DNA from 3 places in the Planococcus sp. 1R117A genome. Region 1 is predicted to be linked to each of the others. Evidence: riboswitches for the same ligand, from Rfam matches in the RefSeq annotation. Region 1 holds a riboswitch; each other region holds the start of a gene.
The links. Region 1 has a riboswitch for lysine ahead of ACSFXN_RS04915 (transporter substrate-binding domain-containing protein). Riboswitches for the same ligand answer to the same signal wherever they lie in the genome.

Region 2: linked by a shared signal. The riboswitch ahead of ACSFXN_RS08850 (aspartate kinase) and the one ahead of ACSFXN_RS04915 (transporter substrate-binding domain-containing protein) in region 1 are both predicted to bind lysine.
Region 3: linked by a shared signal. The riboswitch ahead of dapA (4-hydroxy-tetrahydrodipicolinate synthase) and the one ahead of ACSFXN_RS04915 (transporter substrate-binding domain-containing protein) in region 1 are both predicted to bind lysine.

What each region holds. Positions count from the first base shown of each region.
Region 1 covers NZ_JBPRLO010000001.1:1,046,137-1,050,327, reverse strand. Annotated here, with positions in the region: gene ACSFXN_RS04925 (class I SAM-dependent methyltransferase) at 98-661, shown strand; gene mnmH (tRNA 2-selenouridine(34) synthase MnmH) at 867-1,946, shown strand; lysine riboswitch at 2,095-2,278, shown strand; gene ACSFXN_RS04915 (transporter substrate-binding domain-containing protein) at 2,414-3,256, shown strand; gene ACSFXN_RS04910 (amino acid ABC transporter permease) at 3,320-4,087, shown strand; gene ACSFXN_RS04905 (amino acid ABC transporter ATP-binding protein) at 4,123-4,191, shown strand, end outside.
Region 2 covers NZ_JBPRLO010000002.1:687,908-692,098, reverse strand. Annotated here, with positions in the region: gene trxA (thioredoxin) at 1-166, shown strand, start outside; gene uvrC (excinuclease ABC subunit UvrC) at 217-2,013, shown strand; lysine riboswitch at 2,051-2,226, shown strand; gene ACSFXN_RS08850 (aspartate kinase) at 2,359-3,570, shown strand; gene ACSFXN_RS08845 (hypothetical protein) at 3,770-3,961, opposite strand.
Region 3 covers NZ_JBPRLO010000001.1:732,122-736,312, reverse strand. Annotated here, with positions in the region: gene ACSFXN_RS03400 (STAS domain-containing protein) at 1-639, shown strand, start outside; gene dapA (4-hydroxy-tetrahydrodipicolinate synthase) at 1,160-2,041, opposite strand; lysine riboswitch at 2,175-2,353, opposite strand; gene ACSFXN_RS03390 (SAM-dependent methyltransferase) at 2,461-3,063, shown strand; gene ypfJ (KPN_02809 family neutral zinc metallopeptidase) at 3,130-3,978, shown strand; gene ACSFXN_RS03380 (TraB/GumN family protein) at 4,113-4,191, shown strand, end outside.

The DNA of each region.
Region 1 (4,191 bases):
GTTAGAAAAAGTTATTGATGCTTTCTTATTTTTTTACGATGTTCTGCATAAATAGTTTGCTTACAGCTAAGCCAATTGTGAACAGGGGGCCAGAAAAATGAGTACAATAGAATACGTGAAGAATTTAATCAAAGACCGGAACATCGCCTCCATTACGCCGACTTCAAAGATGGGGGTACGGGAAGTATGTGAAAAAATGGATCTCAGCAAAAAAGTAGTGATTGTTGAATATGGGCCTGCTACAGGTGTATTCACCAATTATTTGCTTGAGCATATGACGCCAGATTCCCTGATCATTGCCATTGAACTTAATGATAATTTTGTTGATTACTTAAGGGAAAACACCAGAGATCCCCGGTTGAAAATTCACCATGACAGTGCAGAAAATGTGCATGAAATCGTCCATCAGCATGGAGTCGAAATAGTGGATTATGTGATTTCGGGTATCCCGTTCTCGTTAATGGATGAAGAAACCCGTGAAAATATCGTAAAAAGAACAAGCCATGTATTAAAGCCGGGAGGGAAATTTCTTCCTTACCAAACCTTTTTCCAAAAAGACGAACATTTGATGGTTTACCTGCGGGACTATTTTTCCAATGCCCAAGATAAATTCTTTCTGCGGAATCTTCCGCCTATGCGGGTTTATGAAGCGACTAAATAAAGAGAAGCACCAATCGGTTAATGTCGGATAACTTTCCCATTAAAGAAGGCAGGCCTGTCAATACGGCTTGCTTTTTTCTTTGCTTTTACAAAGAGCAAGCCATGAAAACTTTTATATGGATTCAATGGGTGTATACTTGTAAATGTAATTTGAAGAATTTAAGCCATACTATAGAGCCTTTTAATGGCTTTTTGGGGGAAAAAGAATGTTTAGCAATATTAAAGTAGAAGAACTGATTCCGGTCATCGAAAACAAAAAAATGGCGCTCATTGATGTCCGGTCGCCATCTGAATATAAAAATTTCACTATACCGGGAAGCATCAATATTCCATTTTTTGATGATGCGGAACGGGCAGAAATCGGAACGCTTTATAAACAAGTCAGTGTAGAAGCTGCAAAAGAACGCGGGCTGGAAATCATTTCAGCAAAATTGCCGGAATTCGTGCGGGCATTCAAGAAAGTCGAAGGAGATAAAGTGGTGTTTTGCTGGCGCGGAGGCATGCGCAGCAGAACGACAGCGACTCTTTTGAGTTTGATGAACGTCCATGTCCATCGCCTTGATGAAGGCATCCGGGCTTATCGGAAATGGGTGGTAGCCGAGCTGGAACAAAAGGAAACCCCTTCGAAAGGATTTGTATTAAACGGATTAACCGGCGCAGGGAAAACAAGAGTATTAAAGGCGCTGCAGGAAGAGGGATATCCGGTCATTGATTTTGAAGGGATGGCCAATCATAAAGGATCGATTTTCGGTCAGATCGGTCTGGAACCGCATAATCAGAAAGTCTTTGATTCGCTTCTGGTCCATCAGCTGAAAAAGCTGCAGAATTTTCCTTATGTGCTGATTGAAGCAGAAAGCCATCGCATCGGGAAAGTGGTGATTCCGCCGTTTTTAAGTGATTTGAAAAATCGGAGCATCCATTTGGTCATCGATTTGCCGATGGAAGAACGGGTGAAAGAAATCCTGGAAGATTACCGTCCTTCGGAACATCAGGAAGAATGCATGGAAGCATTTCAGCGGATCAAATCGCGGATTCATATGCCTATCGCCAAGCAAATCGAATCGGATTTGGAAACGGGCAATTTTGCTTCGGCCATTCAGCTGCTGCTGGAGCATTATTACGATTCCCGCTACAAGCATACCGGCCTCCAATACCCGGATTCGCAGAAAAAGTTCTTGGTGGTCAACAATATCGAAGAAGCAATCCAAGCGGTTAAAGAAAATCTCCCTGCTTTCTCTGTGGGTGGAGAAGCCACCGATCCAGGTCAATTAGTGCAAAAGAAATAAGTGGGAAAGCTGAACAAAAAGTCTCTGCTCCCATTGTGGAAACAGAAAATCAGGACAAATTTTTGATAAATAAAAATAGGATTGACAGATAAAATATATCAATGTAGACTATGAAAAACATGAATTGAATATTACCTCACACTTTTTGCAGTGAGGTAGAGGCGCGACGTTTAACAATCCTTGGAGGAGTTCGAGAAAATGATGATCCCAAGGAGAAGGAAATGTCGCCGAAGTGTGCAATAACTCTCACTATTGCATGCTGGGTCTGCGGTTAATAGCTGCAGGACTGTCGCAATGGATTTCCCGATTTATTGCGAAGAGCTATCTCATCCAGGGACGAAGAAGAGGATTTAGGGCAACTATGTATAGTGCGATCTGAGTCTACCTCAGGTCTTTTTGTGCAGAGGTGCCCTTTTTGTATATTCAATTACCACTAAGGTACCAAACACAAAGGGGAGAGTTTAATTATGAAGAAAAAATTGACGTTATTTTCAACCATGTTCCTGTCGTCGATGCTGCTGATGTCAGGATGCGGATCAAGCGAGGAAGCCGGAAGCGGCGGATCATCAGAAGAATCTGAGACATTCAAAGTGGGAATGGAAGCAGCTTATGCACCGTTCAACTGGACACAGGGAGATGACTCCAACGAGGCTGTGAAAATTTCAGGGAACGCTGAATATGCAGGCGGCTATGACGTAGAAATTGCTAAAAGAATTGCTGAAGACATGGGCAAGGAATTGGAAATTGTAAAAACGGAATGGGATGGTCTGGTGCCTGCTCTGACTTCCGGCAAGATTGATGCCATCGTTGCGGGCATGTCACCGACGGCAGAGCGCAAAGCAACCATTGATTTTTCAGACCCGTACTATACGTCAGAGTTGGTTATGGTCGTTCAAAAAGGCGGCAAATATGAAGGGGCAACTTCGCTTTCCGATTTTAAAGGAGCGAAAATCACAGCACAGTTGAACACTTTCCATTATTCCGTTATTGACCAGATTGAAGGCGTATCGAAAGAAACAGCGATGGAAAGCTTCCCTTCCATGCGGGTAGCGCTTGAATCAGGGATTATTGATGGCTACGTGTCAGAACGGCCGGAAGCGGTGAGTGCTTCTGCTGCCAATGAAAATTTTGCCATGGTGGAATTTGAAGACGGGTTTGAAACGTCTGAAGAAGACACAGCAATTGCGGTAGGGCTTGAAAAAGGCAGTGAACTGACAGAACAAATCAATAAAGCATTGGCTGGCATTTCTGAAGAAGAGCGCCAGGAAATTATGGATACTGCAATTAAAAACCAACCAGCTGCCCAATAATGATTAGGTGGTGCCGGCTACATATGTATGCAGCCGGTTTTAACTATTTTTAGGAGGAAAACAATGAGTTTAGAATGGGTTATCACCATACTTACAGATAACTGGCCCATGTTCCTGCGCGGAGCGGTCATGACGTTATGGATTTCAGTGATCGGCACTTTGATTGGAGCCGCTATTGGATTGATCATCGGTATTATCCATACCATTCCGATGCCGGAGCGGGGAATCAAAAAAATCGGTTTGAAAGTCATTAACGGACTTCTTTCTGCATACATCGAATTTTTCCGGGGAACACCGATGATGGTACAGGCGATGGTTATTTTCTATGGATCCGCCATGGCATTTGGAATCGATTTGGACGTCTTTACAGCGGCCATATTCATTGTATCCATCAATACAGGGGCCTATATGTCGGAAATTGTTCGGGGCGGCATCATTTCCGTCGATAAAGGACAGTTCGAAGCTGCCCAGGCCATTGGGATGAACCATTTTCAAACTATGATCAATGTCGTCATGCCGCAGGTCATCCGCAATATTTTGCCGGCAACAGGCAATCAGTTTGTCATCAATATTAAAGATACGGCGGTGCTAAGCGTTATTGGAGTGACGGAATTGTTTTTCCAGACAAGAACCGTATCAGGGAACAACTTCCGTTATTTCGAATCGTTCTTTATCGCTTGTGTCCTTTATTTCATCATGACATACAGCATCACACTTCTATTGCGCAAACTTGAAAGAAAAATGGCGGGGCCGAAAAACTACAGCATGATTGGCGGCTTGCCGATGCAAGTAGTGAATCCGGAAGACACTTCGCATAAAATCAAAGAATAGACAGGTCAATAAGCAGAAATGGAAGAGGAGAACTTATGGAAAACGTAATTGAAATTCAGCATTTAAGTAAATCCTTCGGCACGCATGAAGTGCTAAGAGACATC
Region 2 (4,191 bases), on a different contig from region 1:
AAAAATCGTAAAAGTAGATGTTGACGAAAACCAAGAAACAGCCGGCAAATACGGCATTATGTCAATTCCGACTCTATTGTTGATGAAAGATGGAGAAACAGTTGACAAAGTGGTTGGTTTCAGACCAAAAGAAGCTTTAGCAGAATTGGTTAACCAACACGCATAATTCTAAACCGGGTCCCGTAATGGTGCCCGGTTTTTTAATAGGGTGAGATTATGGCAAATGAATTGATTCAACATAAATTAGCGATACTTCCGGATCAGCCTGGCTGCTATTTGATGAAAGACCGCCAAAATACGATCATCTATGTCGGTAAAGCGAAAGTGCTGAAAAACCGCGTACGATCGTATTTTACGGGAAGCCATGATGCCAAAACACAGCGGCTGGTAGGCGAAATAGAGGATTTTGAATATATCGTAACAAGTTCAGAAAAAGAAGCGCTGATTCTGGAGCTGAACTTGATCAAAAAGCATGATCCAAAATACAATATCATGCTGAAAGATGACAAGACCTACCCATACTTGAAAATTACAGGTGAGCGCCATCCAAAGCTCATCATCACACGGCAAGTGAAGCGGGATAAAGGCAAGTATTTCGGTCCTTATCCCAATGCTTACGCGGCAAGTGAAACGAAGAAATTGCTCGATCGTCTGTATCCGCTCCGGAAATGCCATACCATGCCTGACCGTGCCTGCCTGTATTACCATATGGGGCAGTGTTTGGCGCCGTGCATCAAACCGGTCGAACAGGAAACGTATCAAAATATGATCGAAGGCATCACGAAATTCCTGAACGGCGGTTTCCGTGAAGTCAAAGAGCAGCTGGTTGAAAAGATGTCGGAAGCCGCTGAGAATTTGGAATTTGAGCGAGCCAAGGAATACCGGGATCAGATTATCCATATTGAAACGGTCATGGAAAAGCAGAAAATGGCCATGAACGATTTTACCAACCGCGACGTTTTTGCCTATGCCATCGACAAGGGCTGGATGTGCGTGCAGGTGTTTTTCGTGCGCCAAGGCAAGCTCATTGAGCGCGATGTCTCACTGTTTCCGTTATACCGCGACCCTCAGGAAGAATTTATGACGTATCTCGGCCAGTTTTACGAGCAGTCGCACCATATGAAGCCAAATGAAATCCTGGTTCCGGAAGGGATAGACACGGATTTGGTCCGGGAATGGCTCGACCTCCGCGTACTGGTGCCTCAGCGCGGCAAGAAAAAGGATTTGCTGGATCTGGCGAAGAAAAATGCGGAGATTGCCATAAAAGAAAAGTTTCAGCTGCTTGAGCGCCAGGAAGAACGGACTGTTGGTGCCTGCATTGAATTGGGAGAAGCGATGAATATTGAAACGCCGCTCCGCATCGAAGCGTTTGATAACTCACATATCCAAGGAGCTGACGCAGTTTCTGCAATGATCACATTTATCGACGGCAAACCGTCGAAAAAAGATTACCGCAAGTATAAAACCCGCAATGCCTCGAAACCGGATGATTACGCTGCTATGCGGGAAGTAATCCGGCGCCGCTATTCGCGTGTTTTGAAAGATGGGCTTCCACTCCCGGACTTGATCGTCATTGATGGAGGAAAAGGGCAGATGGAGTCGGCGCGCGAGATTTTAGAAGACGAGCTTGGCTTATCGATTCCGATTGCCGGCCTTGCTAAAGACACAAAGCACCAGACTTCTCAGCTTCTATACGGGGATCCAATCGAAGTTGTGCCGTTAAAACGCACGAGTGAAGCGTTTTATCTGCTGCAGCGCATCCAGGATGAAGTGCACCGATTTGTCATCACATTCCACCGTCAGCTGCGCGGGAAAAATTCCATCCAGTCCGCGCTCGATGACTTGGAAGGCGTAGGGCCAAAACGCAAGAAGAAATTGTTAAAGCATTTCGGTTCTGTCAAAAAGATAAAAGAAGCGACGATAGAAGAATTGCGCCAGGCGGGCATGCCTGAGAATCTGGCCAAATCCATTCAGCAGCATTTTGTTCAGCAGGCATTGCCAAGTGAGCAATAACATGCTATCGTAAAAACATAATTGAATCACTTGGAAAAGTGATGATAGAGGCGCGAACGTCAATAGTAGCCATTCGGAGATTTGCAGAATCTGTGAAGAGTGGGGAAAGGGGCGGTCGCCGAAGTGTAGGGGATTTTTGCAAACCCATATGCTGGTCCGGCATTTAAGAAATGCCGGGCTGTCAGAGTAAATCTCTGGAGGGCTATCTCACATGGACGTTTTTCGTATTCGTACATGATAAAAGAGGTAGCTTGCCGTAGAACCGGTGAGCTACCTTTTTTTATTGCCTGGCACCCAGTGCCTGACATGTTGAGAGCCACATCTTAAAATGTGGGAGTGGATGAAATGAAGACGATCGTAATGAAGTTTGGCGGGACGTCCGTTGCAACACCCGAAAAAATCATTGAAGTGGCCAAGCGGGCAATCCTTGAAAAAGAAAAAGGCTATCGTGTAGTAATCGTGGTATCAGCGATGGGCAAAACGACAGATACACTGCTCAAACTGGCAGGGGAAATTTCTGCCGAACCGCCGAAACGGGAAATGGATATGCTGTTGGCTACGGGAGAGCAAGTAACAATTTCTCTGCTTGCCATGGCCTTTAAATCATTAGGGCATGAAGCTTTATCGTTCACCGGATGGCAAGCGGGCATTGAAACGGAATCCGTTCCGCGCAACGCCCGCATCGAAACCATCCATACAGAGCGTTTGGAACGGGTTCTGGATAATGGCTATTTCTGCGTGGTTGCCGGGTTCCAGGGCGTTGATAAGATTGGCAATATCACGACACTTGGCCGCGGCGGCTCAGATACGACTGCGGTGGCATTGGCAGCTGCGTTAGAGGCCGATAAATGTGAAATCTACACCGATGTCGATGGTGTTTATACATCGGATCCGCGTCATGTGACAGGAGCCCGTAAACTCGAGCAAATTTCATATGATGAAATGCTTGAACTTGCCAACCTCGGTGCAGGCGTCCTGCATCCTCGTGCTGTCGAATTTGCGAAAAACAATAAAGTCCCGTTGTCGGTCAGAGCAAGTTATTCGGATGAACCGGGCACAATCATACAAGAGGTGATCACTGTGGAGAAAAACTTAATAGTCAGAGGCGTAGCGTTTGAACCTGGAATTGCCCGGGTGACCGTCTCGTATGAAAAACCATTCAACGGTTCATTGGCGAATATATTTACGAAACTGGCGGAAAACCATATCGATGTTGACATCATTGTCCAAAGCATCACGGATGAATTCCCGCCGTCTGTCTCATTTTCCATTAAACAAGACAGCCTGGAAGAAACAAAGCGGGTATTGAACGAATTCCAGTCAGACATTAAATTCTCAAATGCTAATTTTGAAGTCGGTTTATCGAAAGTGTCAATTGTCGGATCCGGCATGGTCTCCAATCCCGGGGTAGCTGCACAAATGTTCGATATTCTTCGCTTGCAGGAAATTCCAGTGAAGATGGTCAGCACTTCTGAGATTAAAATTTCTGTCGTAGTGCCGGAAGCGGATATGAAAAAATCAGCGAACGCTTTGCATGACGCATTCGGTTTATCTTAATAAAAAGAAGTGAACACGTCACTTGGCGATTAAAAAAACCATGCAGGTTTGAAGTTGATAAACAGGAAGCCGCTTTCTTTTAAGTAGATATGTCAGGAAAATGACAATTCGGCAAATGTTTATAAAGGTAAAATGAAATTATTATTCAAATATAAGAACAATAAAACCCACTGCGCTTTTGCGAAGTGGGTTTTGAAATTCATGCTTTTTCATGGAGGCCGGTTTTTAAAGTGATGCGGACTTGATTTCTTTTATATTGGGTTTCGACAGAGGCTTCGGTTAAATAATCATCGATTGCTTGTTTTTGCTGGGCCCGGAATCCAGCTTCTAATTTAAAGCAGCGCTGCGCGGACTCAGAAGTAGATAATGGTGCACTATCAAGCTTTTCCATGCTTTTTTTGAGCATCAGTCAGCCGGAATGAGCTAGTCGAAAAAGGTGTTGCGCTTCTTCCAAGGAATGGACGGAAATTTTCCGGCTAATGATTTTCCCGGTCAGTAAAGAATATCTTCTTCATGCTTGCCTAAAGTTTCTGGAAATATATGGTCTCGAATAATTTCATAACCAAAGTCCTGGTGATTTTGGGTTGTTTGAAAGTCATGCTAATCTTACTTTCAATATAA
Region 3 (4,191 bases), 310 kb from region 1:
ACGGTTTTCAAGGGAATAGCGCAATGGGGAGACGTGACTGGGAATTATTTTCTGAAAGAGGGCATGTCGCTTGCAGACGCATTGGGGGAAACGTCCCTTTATCGGAAACATATCGGCAAAGTGATCAAAACCGAAGCTGTGCGCAAGGAAATGCCGCTTGAGATCCTTTTTGAAGCAATGGAATTTTTCCATTCATTGCTGGACCACGCTGCCTATTCGTACAGCTCGACTTACATCAATTCTTATCAGAAGAACTTGGCTGCTGCCAGAAAAGAATTTCTCGAGTTGTCATCGCCGGTTGTTCCCGTAAATGACCAAATTGCAATCCTTCCGATTGTAGGCGCCATTGAAGTGGACCGGGCACAGCATATTTTGGAACAATCGCTGTTTGCGGCTGGACGCTTAAAGGTTTCCACGCTTATTATTGATTTATCGGGCGTAGTAAAAGTCGACACGATGGTGGCAGAACAAATTATTAAATTGACGCAGTCACTGAAGCTTGTCGGCGTCCAGGCAGTGTTGACCGGCATCCGGCCGGAAATCGCGCAGACCATGATTCAGCTGGGCATTGACGTCAGCCAGCTGGCACTTGGCGGAAGCTTGAAGCAGGCTTTCAAGAGATTGGCCGAAGCAAAATAGAGTATATGAAAAACCCGCTGAAGCCTTGGCTTCAGCGGGTTTTTGTAAGTTTGTTGAGAAAGCTAAAAAATTGTTTTAATATTAATTCATTAAACCGATATTCCGCAAAACAGCTGCAAAACAATCGGCCGAATCATTTCGGCCGATTGCTTTGTGATGAGCTTGCGCAGGAGCAGCGCACTTTCATGTCTCGAAGCTAGCGCAGCGATGCAGAGACAGTATGTTTTCCTCCGCCGTTTGGCTCCATATCTGGAGAGTAGGAACAAATATTTTAGAGAGCTTTCCAAAACAATTACACTTTTAGAGAGTCTTTAAAAGTAGTAAAAGGAAGCTGAAGACCCTGGACTGAGCGCAGCGAATGTTTTTTCAATTTGCGACGAGTAATCGCGGGAGCAAAGGAAGCGGCTGAAGCCGTGCCCGCGGAAAGCGTTCGCCTGGAGCGAAATGAGAAAATAACAAAAGTTTCTTTACAAGATCAAAACCGCTGAAGTCCTGGCTTCAGCGGTTTTGTATCAATCTATTAAGAATTCACAGTACGGGCTGATAAAACCTCTTGCAAGGTTAGGGTTTCTTGCTCGTTCAAAGGAATCATTGGCAAACGGACACCGCCGACTTGGACGCCTGAGAGGTTTAAAGCAGTTTTTACCGGAACCGGATTCGGAGCGGCAAACAAGGCATTCATGACGGGCAGCAATTTGCGGTGTGCCGCTGCAGCCGCTTGGGTATTGCCATTCCGGAAGTTCGAGATCATATTTTTCATGTCATTGCCGATGATATGGGCAGCGACCGATACGATGCCGTTTCCGCCGATTGCAAGAATCGGCAAAGTTAAACTGTCATCACCGCTGTAGAGCGTGAAGGAATCCGGTGTGCGTTCGATAATTTCCGCGGCAGCATCCAAATTGCCGCTCGCTTCTTTGATAGAGACGATATTATCGATTGCTGAAAGACGGACGACTGTATCGACGGATAAATTGACGACGCTGCGCCCTGGAATATTGTAGAGCATAATTGGCAGGCGGGTAGACGCGGCGATCGCTTCAAAATGTTGGAACATGCCTTCTTGTGAAGGTTTGTTATAATACGGCGTAACGAGCATGATGCCATCGACTCCGATGTCTTCCGCTTGCCGAGTCAAGGCGATAGATGCACGAGTGTTGTTCGAACCCGTTCCTGCGATGACCGGAATTCGGCCTTTCACAGTTTCCACTACGAATTTAAATAGTTTCACTTTTTCTTCTGATGACAAAGTCGGCGATTCTCCAGTCGTGCCGGCAATTACTAATCCATCTGAACCGTTTTCGATTAAGTGCTCCACTAGGTTTTTAGTTGCGGGAAAGTCGATTTCCCCGTTTGCGTCAAACGGAGTAACCATTGCTGTGATGATTTGGCCGAAATTCATAATACCACCCTTTTCTTAGTTTTTTGTCATAGAATCAGAGGTGATGGACCAGTCGCATAATAAAAAGAAACAAAAAAGCAGCAACGAGGGTCTCGTTGCTGCCGTAGAAACAATGTTTATCCACCGTTTCTTTGCGTCAGATAGCCCTCCATATAGTCGCCTATATGACAGTCCTGCATTTATTAGATGCAGACCCAGCGGAGTCGACTATGAGTGTCTAACCGCTTCGGCAAATCCCCCTTTCCATAAACGTCATCGGAGCTCATACTCCTCGATTTATATACTGATGGTTTTTGCACCTCTATCCTCACTCCATAAAATCTGGAGCAAGAAAATATTGAATTAGCTTCACCATACCAAACTCTTTGCGCGATTGCAAGAGCCGGAATTATTATTTTATTGGAATGGAGTGGATGACAGTGAACGAACGCCAATACGACGAAATGTTGAATATCCGGACTTCCGAAAACCAGCAAGGCTTCCATGAGTCGCTTCACCACAACCGCTATGAGCCGACGCCTTATGCCTTACTGGAAATCCTTTTTAGCCATTACAGGCTGTCCAAGGAAGACCGGCTCGTTGACTACGGCTGCGGCAAGGGCCGTCTGAATTTTTACGTTCAATATTTATTCGGAGCGGAAACGGTGGGAGTCGAGATGGACGAAACCTTTTACAAGGAAGCACTCGATAACCGGACGGCTTACGAGAAAAAGCGGAAAAATGCTAAAGGGAAAATCGACTTTTGCTGCTGCCTGGCACAAGACTATAAAGTTGAAGCAAGAGACAACCGGTTTTATTTTTTTAATCCGTTTTCGGTTCAGATCTTCATGGCCGCTATCAACAATATCTTGAAGTCCGTGGAGCAGGTGCAGCGTCCGGTTGATGTGATTCTGTTTTTCCCGTCGGACGATTATATCGATTATTTGGAGCATCAGACTCTTTTTGAACTGCTGGAAGAGATTTTGCTGCCGGGAGCAAGCTGCGATATTCGCGAACGTTTTTTAGTTTACCGCCTCGAATAAGTGGGATTAGAGTTTCTATGAATTGGGGTATAGGCTTAAAAAGTGCAATTCGCGAGGAGAGATTTTATGAAATGGAAAGGCAGGCAAGGCAGCAGAAACGTCGAGGACCGGCGGGGTTCATCAGGCGGCAAGATGATAGCGGGAGGCGGAATCGGAGGACTGCTTATCGTCCTGCTGGTGGCATTTCTTGGCGGGGACCCGGGTGTCCTTCTGAACGAACTTGGCACCGGCGCAGGCACACAGTCGAGCGAACCTTATGTCAAAACCGAGCAGGAGCAGGAACTGGCAAATTTCGTTTCGGTTGTGCTGGCGGATACCGAAGCCGTGTGGTCTGAAGTTTTTGCCGAGCAGGGCTTGGAGTATGTCGAGCCGACACTCGTGCTTTTTAATGGCAGCGTTGACTCTGCTTGCGGTACAGCAGGCGCAGCCGTCGGACCGTTCTATTGTCCCGGCGATCAGAAGCTTTATATTGACTTAAGTTTTTATAATGAGCTGCAGCAGCAATTCCAGGCGCCGGGCGACTTTGCGATGGCTTACGTCATTGCGCATGAAGTCGGGCACCATGTGCAAAACCTGCTCGGCATTATGGAGCAGGTCCAGCCGCTCCGCAATCAATTAAGTGAAGAGGATTACAATAAACTGCAGGTAAGGCTCGAATTGCAGGCCGATTATTATGCGGGTGTCTGGGCGCACCATGCCCAAGGGATGAATCTCCTGGAAACAGGGGATCTGGAAGAAGCATTGACGGCGGCAAGTGCAGTGGGAGACGATACCATCCAGGAACGGGCGCGCGGCTATGTGGTGCCGGAAAGCTTTACGCACGGAACGTCCGAACAGCGCAAGAGCTGGTTCTATAAAGGCTTCGAGGCGGGGACGATCCAAGGCGGCGATACGTTCAATGCGAAAAACCTGTAACCGTTTCTGCTGAAAAAAACAGCGGAACGAAGAGTGTTGCATTGATATTTTTGGCATTGTGATTCATTATTGAAATAGACAGTCTTTTCGTGTGAAAACGGAAAGAAATTAAGTTCTATGAAGGAAGAAAATTTATGCATGAAGATAATATTACACGCATACAACTTGATGGGCGCGAACTGATCCTGATCGGCACGGCACACGTTTCCCGCC